One region of the Shewanella donghaensis genome, then DNA from elsewhere that is predicted to be linked to it. Evidence: predicted binding sites of a transcription regulator. Region 1 holds the regulator's gene; each other region holds the start of a gene.

Region 1 (4,359 bases):
ATGATCACTTAAGTCATAAATATTCGTTTGCGAGGTGTCGATATAGTGATCGACTAATTTAGCAATTGGCTCAAGTAATCGACCTTCAAGCTTAATGGCTTCTTGCAAAGAAATTTGATTTTTCGAGAGTGGGTGTAATCTGCGAGTTTCACTATAACGTTTAAGTAAAACTTGATCGTTAGCATTTAAAAAGAAACTGGTTATCGTTGTATCATCGGATAGCAGTGCTATTTGCTCTTGCAGTACTTTTCCTTGCTCTTCGATATTACGAACATCGACGCTGATAGCGACTAGCTCATTACTATCTTTGAGCTGTTCAAGTAGACTACCTATTAACGGTAGTGGCAGGTTATCAACACAATAATAACCTAGGTCTTCAAGCACTCTCAGTGCAACTGATTTCCCCGAACCTGAACGTCCCGATACAATGACAAGTTTCATGCAGTAATAACCTGATAAAGTTCTGTAGCGTCATGACTCTTTCGAAGTCGTTTAAGTATCAATTTATCACTGAGTTTCTCGGCCATGGTAGATAAAGTGCTTAAATGTTGCTGGCACTGATCTGCGGGCACAAGAAGCGCAAATAAAATATCAACGGGTTGCTTGTCAATGGCATCAAAGGCAATGGCTTCTTCGCATTTAATTAAGATAGCAATGGGCTCATCGATATCATCTAATCGACCGTGAGGAATTGCTATGCCATTTCCTATTCCTGTACTGCCCATTTTTTCACGCGCTATTAGACTTTCAAAAATAGCCTGTGAAGATAGGGTCGGGTACTGGGCAGCCATTAAATTGCTGATTAATTCCAGTACCTTTTTCTTACTGCCCGGCGTGGCGCAGGTTGTGCACGCCGGCTGCAGGATGGTGCGAAGTTCCATCGTTAGTGTTTAGTTAGCTTCTCTTTATGTTTAATTACCTGACGGTCTAACTTATCTATCAGGGCGTCTATTGCCACATACATATCAGCATTTCGCGATACAGCAAATACTTCACCGCCTTTAAGGTGCAGTTTAGCTTCGGCAATTTGTTGCAACTTTTGTACATCGAGCACAACGTGAACATTATTGATCTGTTCGAAGTGTCGTTCAAGCTTTGAAAATTTTGTTTGCACATATTCGCGTAAAGATTGGGTTATTTCGATATGGTTCCCAGTCAGGTTAATTTGCATATATCATCCTCCGATTACAATCGTTATAAACTTTTGCGTTGGTTTGACGGAGGGATGAGCATTGCTTCACGATATTTGGCGATCGTACGCCGAGCAACGTTAATCCCTTGTTCAGCCAATAGTGTCGCCATTTTACTATCACTAAGTGGCTTTTTCTGATTCTCTGCAGCAACAAGCTTTTTAATAAATGCACGAATTGCTGTAGAAGAACATTCTCCACCATCATCTGTACTGACATGGCTAGAGAAGAAATATTTTAGTTCAAAAAGTCCCCGAGGGGTGTGCATATATTTCTGGGTGGTAACTCGGGAAATTGTCGACTCATGCATTTCAACGGCTTCGGCAATATCATTAAGCACCATTGGCTTCATTGCTTCTTCCCCGAATTCAAAAAATCCTTGTTGAAATTGCACGATACAATTAGCAACTTTTAATAAGGTTTCATTGCGGCTATCAATACTTTTAATAAACCATTTTGCTTCTTGTAAGTGTCCGCGAATAAATTGACTGTCAGCTTGATTAGAAGAACCTTTCGCCATAGCGGCATATTGCTGATTAACACCAATCTTAGGCATATTATCAGGATTGAGTTCTACTACCCAACGGCCACTCTTTTTTAAAACCGTGACATCAGGAATGACGTACTCGTCTTTAACTGAGGTGATTTGTAAGCCAGGGCGTGGATTTAAGGTTTGAATAAACTCAATCGCTTCACGTAAATCATCTTCTTTAAGCTTGGTTTTACGCATTAACAATCTGAAATCACGACCTGCAATTAAATCCAAATAATCTTTGATAAGTAATTTTACATTGTCTAAACAAGGTATTTCGTCAGGATACTGACCTAGCTGAATCATTAAGCATTCGCTTAAATCTCTGGCTGCCACTCCTACCGGATCAAAATGCTGTACGCGTTTGAGAACAGCTTCAACTTCATCGAGCTCAATTTCTTCGTTGCCTAACGATAATAAAATGTCGTCGGTGCTTTGTGTTAGGTAACCGCGATCGTCAATACCTTCGATAATAGCGGTGGCAATGACTAAGTCATTTTCTGAGAATGGGGTGAGATTTTTCTGCCATTCTAAGTGTTCATATAATCCTTCACTGGTTTCACCTTGAAAAGGCATGTCATCACCAGCTGAAACTGCGCCAGAACCGGATCCCGAACCCGGTGAAGCAGAATAGACTTCATCCCAAGTGGTATCCATTGGTAATTCATCTGGCATCGATTCTTTGGTGAGTGATTCAGTGGTATCGACGGTAGAGGTATCTTTTTCAACGGTAACTTGGCTATTGTCACTAAAGTCGGTATCAGTTTGTTGGTCATTTTCTTTAACCGGCTCTTTAGCTTTTACAAACTCATCTTCGAGCTCCAATAGTGGGTTAGAATCAAGTGCTTGCTGAATTTCTTGCTGTAGCTCCAATGACGAAAGCTGCAATAAGCGAATCGCCTGTTGCAGCTGTGGGGTCATGGTTAAATGCTGACCCATTTTGAGTTGGAGTGAGGCTTTCATGTACCGCTTATCCCTAATTGAATATCATCATCGCGGCTAGATTGGTGGACTCTATATTGTGTTGCTAGAAATAGAATCTAAAAAGAAACCATGTTGGCCGCGAATGCCATACTAAAAACTGATTAGTGCTAACTATAGCTTGAATTGTTCACCTAAGTATACTGACCTAACTTGCTGATTGTCTAAGATCTCAGCAGGTGTTCCTTCAGCAATCAAATTTCCATGACTTACAATGTAAGCTCGCTCACATACATCGAGCGTTTCACGTACATTGTGGTCAGTAATTAGCACACCTAAGCCTCGACTTTTTAGTTGTTGAATTATTTTCTTGATGTCTATCACAGAGATAGGATCTACACCTGCAAAAGGCTCATCCAATAAAATAAATTTAGGATTAGCGGCTAATGCCCGAGCTATTTCAACACGGCGGCGTTCACCACCAGATAAAGCCATACCTTGGCTATCACGAATATGAGTGATGTTGAACTCTTCTAGTAAGTGTTCAAGTTGCTCAATACGTTCATCTGCAGAAAGGTTTTTACGTGTCTGTAATACCGCCATAATATTATCGTGAACGGTGAGTTTACGAAAAATGCTGGCTTCTTGCGGTAAATACCCAATGCCTTTTCGAGCACGTAAATGCATTGGATCGGCGGTCAAATCGTCATCATCAATAAGAATACGACCTTTATCACTTTTAACAAGGCCAACAACCATATAAAACGTAGTGGTTTTACCTGCACCATTAGGGCCAAGTAATCCGACTATTTGACCTGTCTTTACGGTTAGGCTGACGTCTTTTACGACTTGACGACTTTTATAACTCTTGGCGAGGTTTTCAGCTGTTAACGTTATCTGTGTCATCAGTTATTTTGCTCAGCAGTAGGGACAATTGATGGTGTCGTTGTCTCAATTTCGGTTGATTCGATGACTGATTCAGCAGTATTAGTTATGTCTGCTGTGACCTGGTTATTTTCTTCGCTTACGGTTGGCGAACCTTGTTCAACCGCTTTTTCGACATTTTCTTCGACAGCGCCATCTAGCGCTTCTATAGCATCATCTTCTAAACCGTTTGTTGATTCTGGTAAAGGCTGCGCTTCTGGTAAAGAAGGTTCAGCTTTTTCTTCGTCTATGAGTTCAGGATGGTTTTCTGGCTGAAAAATAGTGATAACCCGATCTTTACCGTCGCCTAAGCTTTCTGCAATAAGTTGTTGTTTATCAATATTATAGCTTATTAAGTTGCCCGTCACCTGGCTACCTGCTTGATCCAGTTTGGCATTACCTTTTAAGGTTAGGATACTGGTTGCTAGTTCATATTTAATCTCATTTGCACTGGCTGTACCAATACGACCGTCATCCAACTCCTGTGAGAAGGTGGCTGGATTACCAGTCGCTACCATGGTCTTTCTTGTGCCACTTTCTGTACCAAATGCACGTAATTCGTCTGCATTGATATTAATCGTGCCTTGAGTGACATTGACGGGTCCAAAAAATATCACCTGATTGTTTTTAATGTCAGCTTTTTGGCTGTTAGCAGCAACTTTTAGCTCTTGTTGCAAATCGCCTTCTTTAGCGTAGGCGCTAGAAATACTCACTAAGCTTAGCAGTGAGATGATAAAAATTTTACTTTGCTTCATATGTTCCTTCGACTTGACTTAATAACTCAAGTTCTTG
Region 2 (4,359 bases), 870 kb from region 1:
TTACTTTTTAAACTAAACGGTCGTCAACGTTTTGGTATTAACGTTTTTAAAGTAAAAGAAGTGCTGCAGTGTCCGCCATTAACAAAATTACCGCGCTTAAGCCCGTTAATTAAAGGTATTGCCCATATCCGTGGTTCTACCATCTCAGTGATTGATTTAAGCGCTGCGACAGGTGGGCGTCCAATTGAGTCAACTGAAAATTGTTTTATTATCATTTCAGAATATAACCGTAGTATTCAGGGCTTTTTAGTGAGTTCAGTTGAGCGGATTATTAATATGAATTGGGAATCAATTATGCCACCACCACAAGGTGCAGGGCGTAACTCCTATTTGACTGCGGTGACTGAAATTGAAGGTGAATTGGTTGAAATCTTGGATGTTGAGAAAATTTTAGACGAAATTTCACCGGTCAAAACAGAATTGAGCCAAGAAGCAAACGATGCAATAACCATTGATAAAGAACGACATTATCATATTATGGTTATTGATGATTCAGCTGTTGCCCGTAAGCAAATTATTCGTTCACTATCTTCATTAAACCTGCAGATTGATACTGCCATAGATGGTAAAGATGCCCTCATAAAGCTAAAAGCCATCGCGAGTGAAATGGATAATGTAGCCGATGAAATTCCATTGATTATTTCTGATATTGAAATGCCTGAAATGGATGGTTATACCCTCACAGCAGAAATTCGTGATGATCCCAAATTAAAAGATATTAAAGTGGTATTACATACATCATTAAGTGGTGTATTCAACCAAGCAATGGTTGAAAAAGTCGGTGCGAATGACTTTATTGCTAAATTTAACCCTGATGAATTAGCCTCTGCAGTCAACAAACATTTAATGTTATAGGTATAAACGTTAATTTTGACTATGATTAGTTGGCAGGTTTAATGTTAGTTAGCTTTTGCTATTGGTTGAATCAATAACGAAAAAGTAGTCGTCCAGATTGAGAAAACAACGTGGTTTCTCTCGTAACAATAAGGTGTAAAAGTGCCGAATAAATCACTTGCTGAAACAGAATATAATCAATTTAAGCTCTTTTTAGAGCAACATAGTGGCATTGTATTAGGTGACAATAAGCAATATTTAGTGAGGAGTCGTTTAGCCCCTTTAATGGGGAAGCACAATTTACCGTCATTGTCTGAAGTGGTAAAACGCTCTATGAAACCTGCAGAGCGACAGCTAAGAGCGGAAGTCATAGATGCAATGACTACGAATGAAACTTTATGGTTTAGAGATAAATACCCATTTGAATTACTGCATAATGCATTATTACCTGACTATAGCCGTTTAGGTCGGCCATTAAAGATTTGGTCTGCTGCTTGTTCATCTGGTCAAGAGCCTTATTCATTGGCTATGACTATTCTTGAGTATCAACAGCGCAAACCTGGCGCTTTACCGGGTAATGCGACAATTCAAGCGACAGACTTATCACCGTCTATGCTTGAGCGTTGTAAAAATGCTGAATATGACAGTTTAGCGCTAGCTCGAGGCTTATCGCCAGAGCGTAAAAGACAGTTCTTTGATGCTTTACCGACAGGGAATATGAAAGTAAAAGACAATGTTAAGCGACTCGTTAATTTTAGGGCGCATAATTTACTTGAGAGTTATAGCTTATTAGGTAAATTCGATATTATTTTTTGCCGTAATGTACTGATCTACTTTGCCCCTGAGGCAAAAGCTAAAATTTTGCGGCAATTCGCTGCCGCTCTTAACCCAAATGGGATTTTATTCTTAGGTGCGTCAGAATCTATCTCAGGATTAACTGATGAATTTAATATGGTTCGTTGTAATCCTGGAATATATTACCAAAAGAAAACCTAATCTTAAGTTGCTGATTTATAATCGTTTACCTCTTTTAAATGCTGGCGTCCGTCGGCATTTTTTATTTTTATTCTCTCTCTGACCAAAACTCTATTATTTTGGCATAAGGATTGCTTTGTAATCATCAGTTAGCTGATGGAGGCAATTTTATGGCGATTAATTTTGAAAATGGTTTAGGAATACATCAATACTCGTTGGGCATACGTGCTCAAAGGGCTGAAGTGCTCTCTAGTAATATCGCCAATTCAGATACTCCAGGTTACAAAGCTCGAGATATCGACTTTGAATCAGCTATGAATAGTGCTCGCTCTCATCAAAAAGGGCTGCAAATGAGTCAAACCACTGACAAGCACTTTGATTTGAAGGCATTAAGCGAAGAACATGTTCAATTTCGCGTTCCTAATCAACCTGATACTGGCGATGGTAATACCGTTGATTCTCAAGAGGAAAAGTCTGCTTTCATGCAAAATTCTTTAGAGTATCAAATGTCGTTAGGTTTTCTTGAAAGTAAGTTTTCTGGCATGCGCAAAGCCATTAGAGGTGATTAATCATGAGTCTATTTAATATTTTCAATGTGTCTGGTTCAGGAATGTCTGCTCAATCAGTTCGCTTAAATACCACCGCCAGTAATATTGCTAACGCTAATTCAGTATCAAGTAGTGTCGGTGAGACATATAAAGCACGTCACCCTATTTTTGAAGCTGAAATGGCCAAAGCGAGTCATCAGCAAAATAGCTCTCATAGTGTCAGTGTTAAAGGTATTGTTGAAAGTGATGCGCCGCTACTAAAAGAATTTTCTCCTAATCACCCAATGGCTGACGGTGATGGGTTTATCTATAAGCCAAATGTAAATGTTATGGAAGAGATGGCTGATATGCTTTCCGCTTCTCAGTCATATCAAATGAATGTCCAAGTGGCTGATGCAGCTAAATCAATGCTGCAACAAACGCTTCGTATGGGTAAGTAATATGAATTTTGTTGGAGGTAACCTATGAGCCTCGTAAATCCTTATAGTCAGTCTTTACCGCAGAGTAAGTCGTCAACAGCGTCAAGTATAGCGACCAACTCTTCGACAACCGAGACAACAGGAAATACATTTTTAGACAGTGTAAAGCTGCAAGAAACAACGGAAGAAACGGGTGAAATTAAAAATAACGAATTAACCCAAGCCGATTTTTTTGCGTTATTGAGCCAACAGTTGTCGATGCAAGACCCATTTGAGCCTGTTGATAATGATCAAATGATTGCACAAATGGCATCCTTTTCGACGGTTGATGGTATTTCAAAGTTAAATCAAGAAATTCTTAACTTGAACAGTGTTATGAGTTCAAGTCAGGCACTACAAGCATCAGGTTTAGTGGGCCAGAAAGTGTTAATTCCATCTGATACCGGTCATATATCAGCTGAACACTCAGAAATAAAAGGGGTAGTGAGTACCCCATCGCCTGTCGATACTATTACTGTATCTGTAGAAGATGAAACTGGGCAGGTCATTACAACCTTTGAAGTTGATGGCTCAGCTGGTGGCAACATTGATGTGTCATGGGACGGGCTAGATAAGAATGGTGAACCTGTTGAAGAAGGGCTTTATTCATTTAAAGCCAACGGAAAAGTCGATGGTAAAGCGGAAGATTTAGCCGTTTCAACCTATGCCCATGTAACCAGCGTGTCACTTGGTAGTGTCGCAACAGGGGCGATTCTTAACCTTAGAGGCATTGGTGGCATTCAATTATCTGATGTACTTGCTGTTGCTGAAAGCTGATGTTAACTGCAAAAATAACTAAAAACTGTCAGAAAACTGTCAGTTAAAACATAACCGAATTTAGAGAGTATAGAGGTGATTTATGTCGTTTAATATAGCATTGAGTGGTATTGCTGCTGCTCAAAAAGATCTTAACACCACTGCAAATAACATTGCCAACGTTAACACTATCGGCTTTAAAGAATCCCGTGCAGAATTTGCCGATGTGTATGCTAATTCCATTTTTTCTAACAGCAAAACCGCTGTCGGTGGCGGTGCAACTACCACTCAGGTTGCCCAGCAGTTTCAACAAGGTAGCTTACAATTTACCAGTAACTCTTTAGATATGGCGATCAGTGGCGGTGGATTTTTCGTAACATCTGCTGAACAAGGAACGCAAGACCATGCCTTTACACGGGCAGGCGCGTTTAAAGTTAACTCTGAAAGTTATATGACAGATTCAGCGGGTAATTTTTTACAAGGCTTCCCAGTAGATGCCAGCGGTAATTCAACTTCAGTGAGCTTAACTACAACTCAACCGATTAAAATTCCAGATACTGCAGGTAGTCCTGTAATGACAGGTTCAGTTGGTTTTCAAATGAATTTAAATGTTGGTGAAACGGCATTAGACCCTGCGAACTTTGATCCAAATGATCCAGACACTTTTAATAACTCTACTTCAGTGACTATTTATGACTCTTTAGGTGAGTCACATATTATGACCACTTACTTTGTTAAACCTGAAGGGGGTTCATATACAGGTGAAAGTAACTGGGTGGCTTTTTATG
Region 3 (4,359 bases), 680 kb from region 1:
ATAAGTTGCGCAAAGAGCTTGCTGAAATAGCGGCAAAAGACGGTATTAAGCTTGCTGCTGAAACTGATGACGATGTGATGACTTATGCGTTATTTAACCAAATTGGTCTTAAGTTTCTGACCAATCGTGGTAATGCAGATGCATTTGAACCTGTTCCTAGTGCAGACGATATGGTTGTGCCAGCCGCTAAAGCTGAGAAGGGCGCAGAAACCTACACGGTGAATGTTCAAGGACAAAGTTTTGTTGTTGAAGTCAGTGAAGGCGGTGACATCAGTCAAATTGTCCCTTCTTCAACGGCTGTAACATCGACTCCTGCAGCTGCACCTGTTAGCAATGAAATTAAAGCAACCATGAATGCACCACTGTCAGGTAATATTTTCAAAGTTTTAGTCAATGACGGTGATCATGTTAATGAAGGTGATGTTGTTATTATCCTTGAAGCAATGAAGATGGAAACAGAAGTCCGCGCTGAAACAACAGGTTTTATTAGAAATATTTCAGTTAAGCAAGGTGATGCTGTTTCAGTTGGTTCGCCATTGTTAGCGTTAGCGTAGGAGATAGCATGGAAGGATTACTGGCCTTTTGGTCTGAGACAGGTATTGCTAACTTCGCACCTGATCAAATATTTATGATGGCAATTGGCGGCTTGTTGCTTTTTTTAGCAATCGCCAAAGGTTTTGAGCCACTGTTGTTAATACCTATTGGGTTTGGCGCCATATTGGCTAACATACCTAATGCAGGTTTCACCGATGAAGGTGGTCTTTTATGGTATGCCTATCATGTAGGGATTGAGACTGGCATATTCCCATTACTTATCTTTATGGGAGTGGGAGCATTAACCGACTTTGGCGCATTGATTGCAAACCCAAAAACGTTATTGTTGGGTGCTGCGGCGCAGTTTGGTATTTTTGCCACATTGCTTGGTGCTATCGCACTTAATTTGGTACCAGGTTTTGAATTCAGTATGCAAGACGCTGCAGCCATTGCGATTATTGGTGGTGCAGATGGGCCAACAGCGATTTTCTTAGCATCAAAATTAGCGCCTGATTTATTAGGTGCGATTGCGGTCGCTGCATATTCATATATGGCGCTTGTACCGTTAATCCAGCCGCCAATAATGCGTCTATTAACCACTGAGTCAGAACGTAGTATTAAAATGGAACAGCTACGGGAAGTCAGTAAGAAAGAAAAAATCATCTTTCCTTTGATGGTTGTCGGTCTAACGATTTTGTTCCTACCAGCGGCATCGCCTTTAGTGGGTATGTTTTGTTTAGGTAACTTAATGCGTGAATCAGGAGTTGTTGATAGATTATCTTCAACAGCGCAAAATGAGCTAATTAATATTGTAACGATTTTCCTTGGTTTAGCGGTCGGTTCTAAGCTTCAAGCGGAAGAGTTTTTACGTATTGAAACTCTCGGTATTCTGTTACTGGGTGCAGTCGCATTTAGTATAGGTACTGCTGCTGGCGTATTGATGGCTAAATTAATGTCTAAAGTCACAGGTGGTAAGATTAATCCACTTATTGGTGCCGCAGGCGTCTCTGCAGTACCAATGGCTGCACGTGTGGTGAATAAAGTAGGTCTTGAGGCTAATCATCAAAACTTCTTGCTGATGCATGCTATGGGACCAAACGTTGCAGGTGTATTAGGTAGTGCTGTTGCTGCGGGTGTATTACTTGCTGTACTTGGCTGAATAAAGGGATTTTTATTATGGCGCTAAGTTTGTCCTAAAAAGTGTGTCCTGATTAAGTTTTCCATTTAAAACCACTTAACTTTTAGTTAAGTGGTTTTTTTATGTCTTGGGTTACTGACTCTACTGACATTCTCAAACCCTAGCATTTATTAATGGTTATTCTTATTAGCTTTTTGCCGTTAGCATTAAGGCAATTCATTTCTCATTTAACTGCAGGTTTCTATTGAGTTTGAGTATTCATATTTGTTAAGTAACCAAAAAAGTGCAATGACAAATAATGTTGCACCGATTGGATCTGTTACCTCAAATTGGTTATCCCTTAATATTATAATAAACTCATATATAACAGTGTTTTGCTTTTCTGGCATGGTTAATGAATAGTATTTAGTAACAAAAGGAGGTAGAGGTTATTGATTGCTCCTTTTTGAATAATTAATCAGTTGTAATTGTTCGAAGTACTAGCTCAATATTTAATTGAATTGTTAAATACATCAAATTCAAATTCAAAGCAAAGGCGCTTTAATTATTCCTTAACGGGTAATTAAGCGCCTTTTTTTTTACAAAATTTTTAAAACTTAAAAGGGATCAACGATGAATTGGAAAAAGTCATTTAAGCAGCTAGCTGTAACACTAAGTATTAGTGCTGTGATGCAAGTTAATGTTGCCACTGCAGAAGTAGGCTTTCCTGAAAAAGAAGAGCTGACATTTGGTTTTATTAAGTTAACCGATATGGCGCCTATCGCCATTGCTTATGAAAATGGTTATTTCGAAGAAGAAGGCTTATACGTCACTATCGAGGCTCAAGCTAACTGGAAAGTGTTATTGGACGGCGTTATCGACGGCCGTTTAGATGGGGCGCATATGCTAGCCGGCCAGCCGATTGCAGCCACCATTGGTTATGGCACCAAAGCCCATATCATTACGCCTTTTTCTATGGACTTAAACGGTAATGCCATTACCGTATCCAATGATATTTGGGCGCAAATGAAGCCTAATATCGCTAAAAATGCCGATGGTAAACCTGTTCACCCGATTAAGGCTGACTCGCTCAAACCTGTGGTAGACAAATATAACGAGCAAGGTAAGCCCTTTAAAATGGGCATGGTATTTCCGGTATCAACCCATAACTATGAACTACGTTATTGGTTAGCGGCTGGTGGTATTCACCCTGGTTTTTATGCACCTCACAAAGGTGATACTTCAGGACAACTCGACGCAGAAGCTTACTTATCTGTTACGCCGCCACCGCAAATGCCGTCAACCCTTGAAGCTGGCACCATCTATGGCTATTGCGTCGGTGAGCCTTGGAACCAGCAAGCGGTGTTTAAAGGCATCGGGGTGCCAGTGGTTACTGATTATGAAATTTGGAAAGACAACCCTGAAAAAGTATTTGGTATTACCGCAGAATTTGCTGAAAAGTATCCAAACACCACTATTCGCTTAACCAGAGCATTAATTAAAGCGGCTAAATGGTTAGACGAGAACAACAACGCTAATCGCCCAGCAGCTGTGAAAATTTTATCTCAATCTAACTATGTTGGCGCTGATTACGATGTGATTGCCAACAGTATGACTGGCACCTTTGAATATGAAAAAGGTGATAAGCGCGCGGTGCCTGATTTCAATGTGTTCTTTCGTTATAACGCAACCTACCCATATTACTCAGATGCGATTTGGTACTTAACCCAAATGCGTCGTTGGGGACAGATTTCAGATGATAAGCCTGATACTTGGTACAAAGAGATAGCAGCCAAGGTTTACCGTCCAGATATCTATGCAAAAGCCGCGCAATCGTTAATTGATGATAAAAGTATTGATGCCAAACACTTCCCTGACTTTGCTACTGAAACGGGCTTTAAAAAGCCGCAGCAACATTTCATTGATGACATTGTGTATGACGGTAGTGCCCCGAATGCGTATATCAACAAGTTCAGTATCGGATTAAAGCAAGGCGACAAACTTTAAGTCTGAGCTTACGTACTGTATGTCGAGCTTTATGTCGAGTTTGATTCAAGTTTTATGCAAGTAAGAGCTATCGAAGTGAGGATAGACCTATGACAACCATTGCAAGATTAGCGCAGAGACTCCCTATGGATAAGTCGGCTGTAACTTCGTTGTTGGCCAAATCAGCGGCGATGAGCAAAGCATTATTATTACCGCTCATTGGTATTACCGTGTTTTTAGTTTTTTGGTCAATTACAGCCAATAATATTAATACATCCCTAGGTAAGTTTCCTGGTCCTGTAGCTGTTGTAGCTCAGTTCGATGGGCTTTACCAAGAGCATAATGCAGAGCGGGAAAAGGCGGCTGCTTTTTATGAACGCCAACAAGTTCGCAATGATGCAAGGCTAGCAGCTGATCCTAGCTACCAAGCAAAAACGAGGAAGTACACAGGTAAGGAAACCTTCTTTGATCAGATAGTGACCTCACTTATTACGGTCATGTCAGGATTTATACTAGCCGCCATTATCGCTATCCCTATGGGTATCTGGATGGGGTTAAGCAAAACCGTTAATGCAGCGGTGAATCCGATAGTGCAAATATTCAAACCAGTATCACCACTGGCATGGCTGCCTTTGGTGACCATGGTCGTGAGCGCGTTATATGTGTCACCTGATCCGATGTTCTCTAAATCATTTATCAACTCCATGTTGACCGTCACCCTC

Evidence for each region. Region 1 encodes sigma-54, which starts transcription at its own class of promoters, with help from an activator protein. Its sites were predicted from a motif close to GTTGGCACGNNNNTNGNNT; they were not measured.
Region 2: flgB (flagellar basal body rod protein FlgB) is a predicted target of sigma-54. The motif match lies at 1,928-1,946, and genes of this name have one in related genera.
Region 3: FPK91_RS08090 (CmpA/NrtA family ABC transporter substrate-binding protein) is a predicted target of sigma-54. The motif match lies at 2,054-2,072, and genes of this name have one in related genera.

Annotation. Positions count from the first base shown of each region.
Region 1 is NZ_CP041783.1:2,565,549-2,569,907, reverse strand. It holds gene rapZ (RNase adapter RapZ) at 1-441, opposite strand, end outside; gene ptsN (PTS IIA-like nitrogen regulatory protein PtsN) at 438-881, opposite strand; gene hpf (ribosome hibernation promoting factor) at 884-1,171, opposite strand; gene FPK91_RS11020 (RNA polymerase factor sigma-54) at 1,195-2,685, opposite strand; gene lptB (LPS export ABC transporter ATP-binding protein) at 2,818-3,549, opposite strand; partial or broken gene lptA (lipopolysaccharide transport periplasmic protein LptA) at 3,783-4,322, opposite strand; gene lptC (LPS export ABC transporter periplasmic protein LptC) at 4,309-4,359, opposite strand, start outside.
Region 2 is NZ_CP041783.1:1,698,500-1,702,858, reverse strand. It holds gene FPK91_RS07245 (chemotaxis protein CheV) at 1-855, shown strand, start outside; gene FPK91_RS07240 (CheR family methyltransferase) at 997-1,830, shown strand; gene flgB (flagellar basal body rod protein FlgB) at 1,980-2,378, shown strand; gene flgC (flagellar basal body rod protein FlgC) at 2,381-2,797, shown strand; gene flgD (flagellar hook assembly protein FlgD) at 2,822-3,592, shown strand; gene flgE (flagellar hook protein FlgE) at 3,675-4,359, shown strand, end outside.
Region 3 is NZ_CP041783.1:1,887,337-1,891,695, reverse strand. It holds gene oadA (sodium-extruding oxaloacetate decarboxylase subunit alpha) at 1-554, shown strand, start outside; gene FPK91_RS08095 (sodium ion-translocating decarboxylase subunit beta) at 563-1,693, shown strand; gene FPK91_RS08090 (CmpA/NrtA family ABC transporter substrate-binding protein) at 2,342-3,658, shown strand; gene FPK91_RS08085 (ABC transporter permease) at 3,748-4,359, shown strand, end outside.